Regions from separate parts of the Ornithinimicrobium cryptoxanthini genome, predicted to be linked through region 2. Evidence: predicted binding sites of a transcription regulator. Region 2 holds the regulator's gene; each other region holds the start of a gene.
What was found. Region 2 encodes LexA, which represses DNA repair genes until DNA is damaged. Its sites were predicted from a motif close to TCGAACANNTGTTCGA; they were not measured.
Positions count from the first base shown of each region.

Region 1: a site for LexA is predicted at 1,143-1,158, ahead of NF557_RS16730 (HNH endonuclease signature motif containing protein). Genes of this name have one in related genera too.
Region 3: a site for LexA is predicted at 800-815, ahead of NF557_RS12410 (HNH endonuclease signature motif containing protein). Genes of this name have one in related genera too.
Region 4: a site for LexA is predicted at 1,035-1,050, ahead of NF557_RS07185 (HNH endonuclease signature motif containing protein). Genes of this name have one in related genera too.

Region 1 covers NZ_CP099490.1:3,618,312-3,620,511, reverse strand. Annotated here, with positions in the region: gene NF557_RS16730 (HNH endonuclease signature motif containing protein) at 1-1,095, opposite strand, end outside; gene NF557_RS16725 (DNA alkylation repair protein) at 1,316-2,101, opposite strand; gene NF557_RS16720 (ATP-binding cassette domain-containing protein) at 2,098-2,200, opposite strand, start outside.
Region 2 covers NZ_CP099490.1:1,063,245-1,065,444, reverse strand. Annotated here, with positions in the region: gene NF557_RS05040 (LysM peptidoglycan-binding domain-containing protein) at 53-487, opposite strand; gene lexA (transcriptional repressor LexA) at 712-1,446, shown strand; gene NF557_RS05030 (PRC-barrel domain-containing protein) at 1,617-2,200, opposite strand, start outside.
Region 3 covers NZ_CP099490.1:2,691,845-2,694,044, forward strand. Annotated here, with positions in the region: gene NF557_RS12405 (PepSY domain-containing protein) at 1-577, shown strand, start outside; gene NF557_RS12410 (HNH endonuclease signature motif containing protein) at 865-2,200, shown strand, end outside.
Region 4 covers NZ_CP099490.1:1,548,919-1,551,118, forward strand. Annotated here, with positions in the region: gene NF557_RS07185 (HNH endonuclease signature motif containing protein) at 1-1,031, opposite strand, end outside; gene NF557_RS07190 (HIT family protein) at 1,212-1,829, shown strand; gene NF557_RS07195 (hypothetical protein) at 1,918-2,200, opposite strand, start outside.

The DNA.
Region 1 (2,200 bases), 1.2 Mb from region 2:
GGCGGTGGCGATCGCGCACCGGAGCTGACGCTGGCTGCGTGGGTCGCCCAGGGCGCGGGCCCTACGGGCGGCGGCGTCGATCCGTTCGTTGATCGCGGTCCCCTCTAAAGGGGTGGTCCCGATCATGAAGGTGCCGGTGCCGTTCTCATCGAGCATCAGGTGGGTGTCGGCGTTGGCTTTCGCGGCAGCGTCAGCCTCTTTCTGCTTCTCGGGGTCTTGGGCGTTGACCCGGGCGATCTCGCGTTTCAGGGCACGGTAGAACTCCTTGTGCCGCCACGGGCCACCCAGAAAGCTCCCGGCGGAGTCGAGGCGTTCGGTGACCGCAGCGCCTGGGTCGGTGCCGAAGAAGCCGTTGGCGATCGCGGCCCCGTCCTCGTGAGCCATGCCGGTGCAGGCCCGGTAGTAGCGGCGCACCAACCGCCAGGACGACTCACCACACCTCAGGGAGTGGTGGACCGGGCCGGCGACCTCGGGTGCGGCGTTGGCGACCGAGACCAGGTCGCGGACTTCGCTGACACCCCACCCGATGCCTGCCTCGATCTCTGCGCAGGTCTTCGACTTCGCCCGCGCACGCCACAGCTCCTGCTGGGAAGCAGAAAGGTCGTCCGAGCTGGTCGCGCCTTTCTCGAGCAGCAGCAACTTGCCGTGCACCCAGGTCAACTGATTCGTCGCCGAGAGGACGACCGACTCCAGGTGCCCGGCCACGCCGGTCAGGGACTCGATCGCCCTCAGCAGGTCACTGCCGCGCTCCACCAACTGCGGGGCCTCAGACGTGCTCGGCCGCTCGGCGACGGTCGCACAGGCCAGCGACGCACGCGTCAACGCCTCCGCCGCCCCAGGCTCGACACCGAGGTCAGTCAACGCCGCCCGCAGCCGCTGCTCAGCGTCCTCGGGTGGTGTCGAGTCGGCGGTCCGCGAAGCCGCGTCGTCACGCTGGGGTGCGTCCCCGGACTGCGAGGCTGTCTCCTCCGCCGGCTCCGGCACGATGGGCGGCAACGGCCAGGTCCCACGCCAGAGCCCGTCTCGACCCAGCTCCAGCCCAGGAGCAGCAGTCAACAACCGCTCCAGCCGGTCCGCTAACACTTCGGTCGACATCACTACCCCCTTCCCACACGTCCAGTCCTGCCAACTAAGGCTTACGATAGCACATATGTTCGAACATGGTGATGGGGCACGTCCGAACCTGTGGACAGCGGGGGCACGAGTCCCTGGTGCGGCACTGACGTTCAACTCGAGCGCGAGCAGTCGGCCGTTGCCGATCGACACCCACATCGCTAAGCATCAATGCGACAACGCTTCCCGCCGGCTCACTGGCTCAGCGGCTCCGGTGCAGGTGTTTAAGCGCTTCCCGTCGACTCAACGGACTCAGCTCATGAGCGTCGACGAACTCCAGCACCCACGAGGGATCGGTCTTGGCGTGCTCGCGCAACGCCCAGCCGATCGCCTTGCGGATGAAGAACTCCGCACCGAACCGGCTCCCCGGCAGGTTGGCAGTCAGGGCGTGCTCCAGCAGTGCGGTGTCGGTGGCACTCTTCGCCGGCAGCTGGGACAGGATCGCGGTGCGCCGCAGCCACATGTCCTGGTCGGTCGCCCACGGGCGAACGATGGGTGTGGCCCGCGCTGGGTCGTTCTGCAGCACGGCGGCGACGTGGTGGGTCGCCAGGTCGTCGACCAGGTCCCACCAGGCGCCGGACTGGACGAGGTCGGCATACAGGGACAGTGCCTCCACGTCGCGGAACGGCCTCGAACGTCGGTGGCCCGCGAGCGCCAGCGCGGCATATCGCTCCTCCCGATAGGCCGCCTGGTCCCACAGCATCCGGATCGTCGCCTCCCACACGGCCCGATCGTCGAAGATGTATGCCGAGTCGCTGAGGATCGGTCGCAGCGTCAACCGCAGCAGGGGCGTGGTGAGGCCACGAAACGGCAGCTGCGACTTCATGTATCGCTGCTGTCCCACCGCCCGCACCGGATCACCTGCCGCAGCGAGTGCCTCGCGGACCGCGTCGACCAGTGCCGAGTTGGCTGGGGCACGCGGCGGTCGCGCGGATGGCACCAGCGCCGGGGGTGGATCGGCCGGTTCGGGACCGCCGGACGCACTCATGCCACGTAGTCGCGCAGGTGCTGCCCGGTGAGGGTGGAGCCATCCTTCACCAGTGCTGCCGGGGTGCCCTCGAAGACGACCTGCCCACCGTCGTGACCA
Region 2 (2,200 bases):
CCGATCAGCACACCGACCCCGCCCGACCAGCACAGCGACTGCGCGGAACCGCTCAGGGCTGGGGGATCTGCAGGACCGTGCCGGCCTGGACGTCCAAGGAGTTCATCTCGTTGGCCAGTTGGATCTGCACGATCGCGCGGTCCATGGGCAGCTCCGGCAGCTCGGCCACCGCGACGTGTGACAGCGTCTGACCCGGCTGCACCACGACAGTGTGGCTGCCTGCGGCCATCGCCGGGAAGACGCCCATCGCGGCCGCAATCACCACCACCAGGGCACCGGCCACGGTGAGAGTCATGAGCAACCGGGCACGGCGGGTCAGCGTCAACGGGGTCCCGGCAGGGGCCCGCATCGCCCCCGTCTGAGGCAGGTCGTCTGCCGTCACGAGCCGTAGGTGGCCGCGCCCTGAGCTCCGGACGCCCGGCGCGGGCGGGAAGTCCCGGTCCATCAGGTCAGGTGCCGTCAGGTCATGCAGTGCGATGGCGCTCATGGTTCCTCCATCTTTCCGTGTCCCGAACGCTTGTCCGTCGGACGCTTGTGTCATTTCTAGCACAGCCGTACGACTGTTGTCGACACGCCACGTCGAACTGGTGTTTGCCTCGGCGTTCGAATGCTCGTACGATGTGCTCACGTCAAATACCTAACCAGGGACCACTGACAGACCCCCTGACCTGCAGTTCCAGGGAGTCGCCAGGGAGCGAGAGGGGCAACACGATGGCTGACATTCACGAGATGCCGGACCGGGACGGGCGAGCGGACCTGACTCCCCGCCAGGAGAAGGTGCTGCACGTGATCCGCGACTCCGTGGACCAACGCGGCTACCCGCCGAGCCTGCGCGAGATCGGCACGGCGGTGCAGCTGGCCTCCCCCTCGTCGGTGGCCTACCAGCTGCGCATGCTGGAGCGGAAGGGCTATCTGCGCCGCGATCCCAACCGTCCGCGCGCCATCGAGGTCGTCCTGCCGGGCTCCGGTGAAGGTCAGGCACCGGGCTATCGCCGGACGCCGGCAGCCGAGGAGGCCACTGCCTCAGGTGCGGAGATCTACGACGAGACCGGCATCGGTGACGCACGCCCTGCCGCGTCCTACGTGCCCGTCCTGGGCCGGATCGCGGCCGGTGGACCGATCCTGGCCGAGGAGGCCGTCGAGGATGTCTTCCCCCTGCCCCGTCAGATCGTCGGTGACGGTGAGCTGTTCCTGCTCAAGGTGGTCGGTGACTCGATGGTGGAGGCGGCCATCTGCGACGGCGACTGGGTCGTGGTGCGTCGTCAGGACGACGCGATCAACGGCGACATCGTCGCGGCCATGCTGGACAACGAGGCGACGGTCAAGACGTTCAAGCGCACGGACGGCAAGCTGTGGCTCATGCCGCACAACGAGGCCTACGACCCGATCGATGGTGACGACGCTGTGGTCCTCGGCAAGGTCACCGCAGTCCTGCGCCGGGTCTGAGCACGCGCAGGAACACCTTTCCCTGGTGACGTGCTGTCCCAGACCGGTGCCACCTGGCAGTCCTCCCCCCTCCCCGCCAGGTGGCACCTAGCACGACGACAGCGCCGTCCGACCCGATGGTCGGACGGCGCTGTCGTGTGTAGGTGCTGTCGTGCGTGGGGCGTCAGGGTTCAGAGGGCGCTTCGTGCCTGATTGAGGCGCTCGCGCTCCTCGTCCGACATCTCGGTGCCGTCCCGGTCAGGGCGGTAGCCCTCGGGTCCGAACACCTCCGGCTCACCGGTCTCGTCGACACCGGCATCGGTCCCGGCCGCGAGCGTGCTCTCCTCATCGGTGACCTCGCCCGCGTGTGCCTCAAGTTCCTGCGCCTCCGCCGCCTGCGTGTCGTCCGTCTGCGTGTCGTCCGGACGCGTCAGCCCGTCAGCCGGCTGCTCCACGTCGGAGGCAAAGGCAGCCGGCGGGGTGGTGCCGGTGATCGGGTCGCCCGTCTCCGCGCCGGGGGTCTCGTAGGCCGTGGTCGAGACGTCTGCGGCATAGCCCGCTGAGGCAGCACCGCCAACCGCCGCCCCGGCAGCACCGAGACCGCCACGGTCGTCCTGGGGGTAGCCCGTGCCGGTCTGGGACTGCGACCCGCTCACGACGCCGTCGTCCGCAGCAGCTGCGTCCCCGCCCTGCTGGTCCTCGATCCGCTCGAACTCGCCGTAGTCACCGGTCGTCGACCCGATGTCCGGGCCGGAGTCAGCCGTCACCGGCTCGA
Region 3 (2,200 bases), 1.6 Mb from region 2:
GTGTGGGACCGACGACACCCCCAGCATCTCCACCGCTGGGCAGCCTGCCGGCGAGGCCTCGAGCGAGGCCACCACCGACAGCACCGCTGATGACACCACCGCCAGCGACACTGCAGAGGAGAACACCGGCGACGACAGCGCCGCGGCCACCGATGCCGGCGCGACCGACGACCTGACTGCCGCGGCACTAGCCGCGATCGCGACCGCCGAGGCCGAGACCGGTGGCACTGCTTATGAGATCGATGACCAGGACGACGACGGCACCTGGGAGGTCGACGTTCGCGTCGACGACCGCTCCGTGGAGGTCACGGTCTCCGCTGACGGCGCCACGGTGGTGAACACCGATGACGATGACGACCTGGACAGCGACGACCGCGCGGCCCTCGACGCTGCCACGATCACGCTGCCCGAGGCCATCGAGATCGCCATCAACGAGGCCGGCGGGGTCCTGGACGACGCCGAGCTGGAGACCGACGACGGCCAGCACGGCTGGGACGTCACCGTCGACACCGACGCCAAGGACGACGTCGACGTGCTCGTGTCGGTCACCGGCGAGGTCCTCAAGGTCGACAACTGATCATCGACCGGATCCGTCTCTGACGGCTCACGACACCCGGAGAGCCCGAACCCACCTGTGGGTTCGGGCTCTCGCTCTCTGTCTCATGTGGGTCTTGCCTCGTTGGTATGCCGGGCACCCGCCCGGCGGATCACCTCCGGACAAGCCGCTCATCAGTTGGCGCGGTTGGCGCCTGAGGGACAGGAGCGTGAATCCCCTGGTCAGAGCGCCGCCGCCCCACTGTCAGACGTCTGTTCTAAAGTGATGGGTAGTTGGAGAACTTGGTTCGTCTGGGAGAGGGGGTAGTGATGTCGACCGAAGTGTTGGCCGACCGGTTGGAGCGGTTGTTGAGCGCTGCTCCTGGGCTGGAGCTGGGTCGTGGCGGGCTGTGGCGTGGGTCCTGGCCGTTGCCGCCGATCGTGCCGGAGGCAGCGGCCGCGACACCGCTGTCTGACGACGCACCACAGCCCGACGACGCGGCCCCGCGGCCTGCCGACGCGACACCACCAGAGGACGCTGAGCGGCGGTTGCGGGCCTCGTTGGCTGACCTGGGTGTGGCCGCTGAGGCGGCGGAGGCGTTGACGCGTGCGTCGTTGGCGTGTGCGACGGTCGCGGGCCCATCCGGCTCCGAGGCGGGGCGGGAGCATCTGGAGGCACCGCGGTTGCTGGAGCATGGCAGTGACCTGCTGGGTGCGATCGAGTCCCTCACCGCGGCCGCGGGGCACCTGGAGTCGGTCGTCCTGTCCGCGGCGAAGCAGTTGACGTGGGTGCACGGCAAGTTGCTGCTGGGCGAGAAGGGCGCGACCAGCCCAGAGGAGCTCTCGGCCTCTCAGAAAGAGAAGTGGCGCTCTCGGGCGAAGTCCAAGGCCCGCACTGACATCGAGGCAGGGATCGGGTGGGGTGAGGGCGAGGTCCGTGACCTGGTCGCGGTCGCTAACGCCGCGGTTGAGGTCGCCGGCCCGGTCCAGCACAGCCTGCGGATCGGGGAGTCGTCCTGGCGGTTGGTCCGCAGTTACTACCGGGCCTGCACCGGCATGGACCACGAGGACGGGGCCGCGATCGCCAACGGCTTCTTCGGCGCCGACCCGGGCGCTGCGGTCACCGAACGCCTCGACTCTGCCGGGGCGTTTCTGGGTGGCCCGTGGCGGCACAAGGAGTTCCACCGGGCCCTGAAACGCGAGATCGCCCGGGTCAACGCCCAAGACCCCGAAAAGCAGAAAGAGGCTGACGCCGCCGCGAAAGCCAACGCCGACACCCACCTGATGCTCGATGAGAACGGCACCGGCACCTTCATGATCGGGACCACCCCACTAGAAGGGACCGCGATCAACGAACGGATCGACGCCGCCGCCCGTAGGGCCCGCGCACTGGGCGACCCACGCAGCCAGCGTCAGCTGCGGTGCGCGATCGCGACCGCGTTGCTGCTGAAAGGGACCGTCGACCTCTCGGCCATTCCCGACGACCCGGACCAGGTCACCGTCGAACAGTCCGAGCAGCTGGCCCGGGTCCTGTCCGGGCTACCGGCCGCCACCCTGGACGTCATCGTCCCCCTCACCACCCTCCTCGGCACCGACCCCGCAGGGACCCCGATCCCAGCAGCGTTCGCCGCCCAGCGCGGCACCACCGACAGCACCGAAGGTCACG
Region 4 (2,200 bases), 490 kb from region 2:
CCGATGATCTCGAGCAGGGCATCAGCACGGCGGGTGGAGGCGGTGCGCGGGTCCAACTGGTGGGCGCCGTGCTCATCAGCGCCGGGGCGCGGTGTGGACAACGGGTCCAGGGCCGCGAGCAGGATTGCTTCGGCTTCGTCGTCGAGCAGGAGCTGCCACTCGGCCAGGCCGGCCACGGTCCCGGTGCGGCGTAGCAGGCGCCGGGCGCCTTGCTTGTCGTCGAGCTCGTCATCGTCATCCGGCTCGATGAGAAGCTTCTTGGCCTCGGTCCCGATCTGGGCCAGGGCACGCAGCCCGGTGGTCTCCACGATGTCGGTCATCACATCGGTCAGGGCCTGCAACGACTCCTTCGTCGCGACCGGGGTCAGCTCCTGGGTCAGGCGGGTGATGATGTTGGCCCGCGAGACGCGGGCACTGCCATCGGCCACCTTCGCCGACAGGGCCTCGAACCGGTCATCATCGATCGCGGCAGCCACGCGGGCGGTAGCCAACGCTTCGGGGCGGTCGATCATCGGAGCCCAGGTAGTGATCCAGTCCGGGACAGAATGCCCGGACTCCCCCGGCAGCCCGCGGGAGATCGCCTCATGGGTGGCCGCGGTCAACAACGACTGCGCGGCCTGCACCAGAGCCTGCGCGGCGCCGATCGTCTCTCCCAGTGCCTGCTCGGGCAACGTGGCCAGCGGGAAGTCGCCAGCCAGCAGCTGGGTCATGTGCGCCGTCCCGGCAGCGAACTCGGGAACCTCATGACCGCTGGCCGTCAACACCGGCCCACCATCAGCACGCCCGGAGCCGTCCAGGTCGCCCGCAGCCTGCGCGTCGGCATCGTCGGGCGGGACCAACGGTCCACTGCAGGAAGAGGCTTCCCGCAACGGACCAGAACCGATCACCGGGCGATACTTCATCGGCCCACGACCACCAACATCCCCGCCATCCTGGTCCGTGTCGTCTTGGGCGGTGTTGTCCTGGGTGGGCACGTCAGGAGCGGCGACGGTGGCCCCACCGTGACTGTCCGACCCCGACCCCTGATCCATAATTAGAACATACATGCCATCACCGACAGAGCCCTGAACAGCACAAACGCGGGTGCAGGGCGAGTGACATGGACAGGCGTTGGGGGGCAGGCGGGCGGCGGGGACAGCCGTTGGGGGCAGGGGGGCGCCCAAGGAGACCCGAACCCAAGGGAGTCGGGTGAGTCACGGCATACTGTCGACATGCCTGAGACCAGCCAGGAGTGGTTTGCCCGTGTGTCTGCCGAGATCGATCGCAGCGGCTATCTCGGGTCGGACTGGGGCCGGTGGTCGAGCTGGCCGTTCGCGGGTGAGCTGACCCCGAAGCCGCTCCAGGCCCCGGCTGCCGAGCCCCAGCGCGGGGGACTCGGTGGCATCGACTGCTTCGTCTGCGACAAGCTCGCAGCCGGTGATCGCTCCTACATCTTCTGGCAGGACGAGCACGCCATCCTCGGAGTGCCGGCGGAGCCACGAGCGCTGCCCTTCGCTGCCTTCCTGATGCCGCGCACCCACGCCGACCTGGCGGATCTGCCGATGGCCACGGCCGCTCGGATGGGTGAGCTGCTCACTCTCATCGAGCGAGCCGCGATCGACGTGCTGGACATCCCGCGCATCCAGGTGGCCCGGTGGGGTGACGGAGGTGAGCACCTGCACTGGTGGCTGTTTGCGCGCCCGACCGGCATGCTGCAGCTGCGCGGGACGTTCCTGTCGCACTGGGACGACATCCTGCCGCCGCGACCTCTTGAGGACCTGCGCGCCGACCTTGACCTGGTGGCTGCCCGGTTGGTCGAGCTGGCCGGCGGGGAGGCCTCGCAGTCGTGAGCGGGTGACCGCACGCTGCGGTGACGGTGCTTCTCGGTTCTGCAGAAGTGGTTCGGCGGTCCCAGGGAGATGTCGTCGGCGGTCCGGACTACCCCAACGATTGAGGAGATTTGAACCACGCCGCCAGCACTGAGGCAGCGCGGGTGCCGTCGTGGTTGCGGCGTGCCCAGGCCGGGCCCTGGGCGGCGATCTCTTGGTATGTCGATCGGTCACCGAGGATCTGCCGCAGCACCTCCTCGAGGGTGTCGGGGTCGGCCTCGACGATCGGAGGTTCGTGGCCGCCCGGGTCGAAGGCGGTCATGCGATCCCGCACGCCGGGTGACAGGTGGCCGATGACGAGCCGCCCCGCGGCTGTCGCCTCCGCTGTCAGG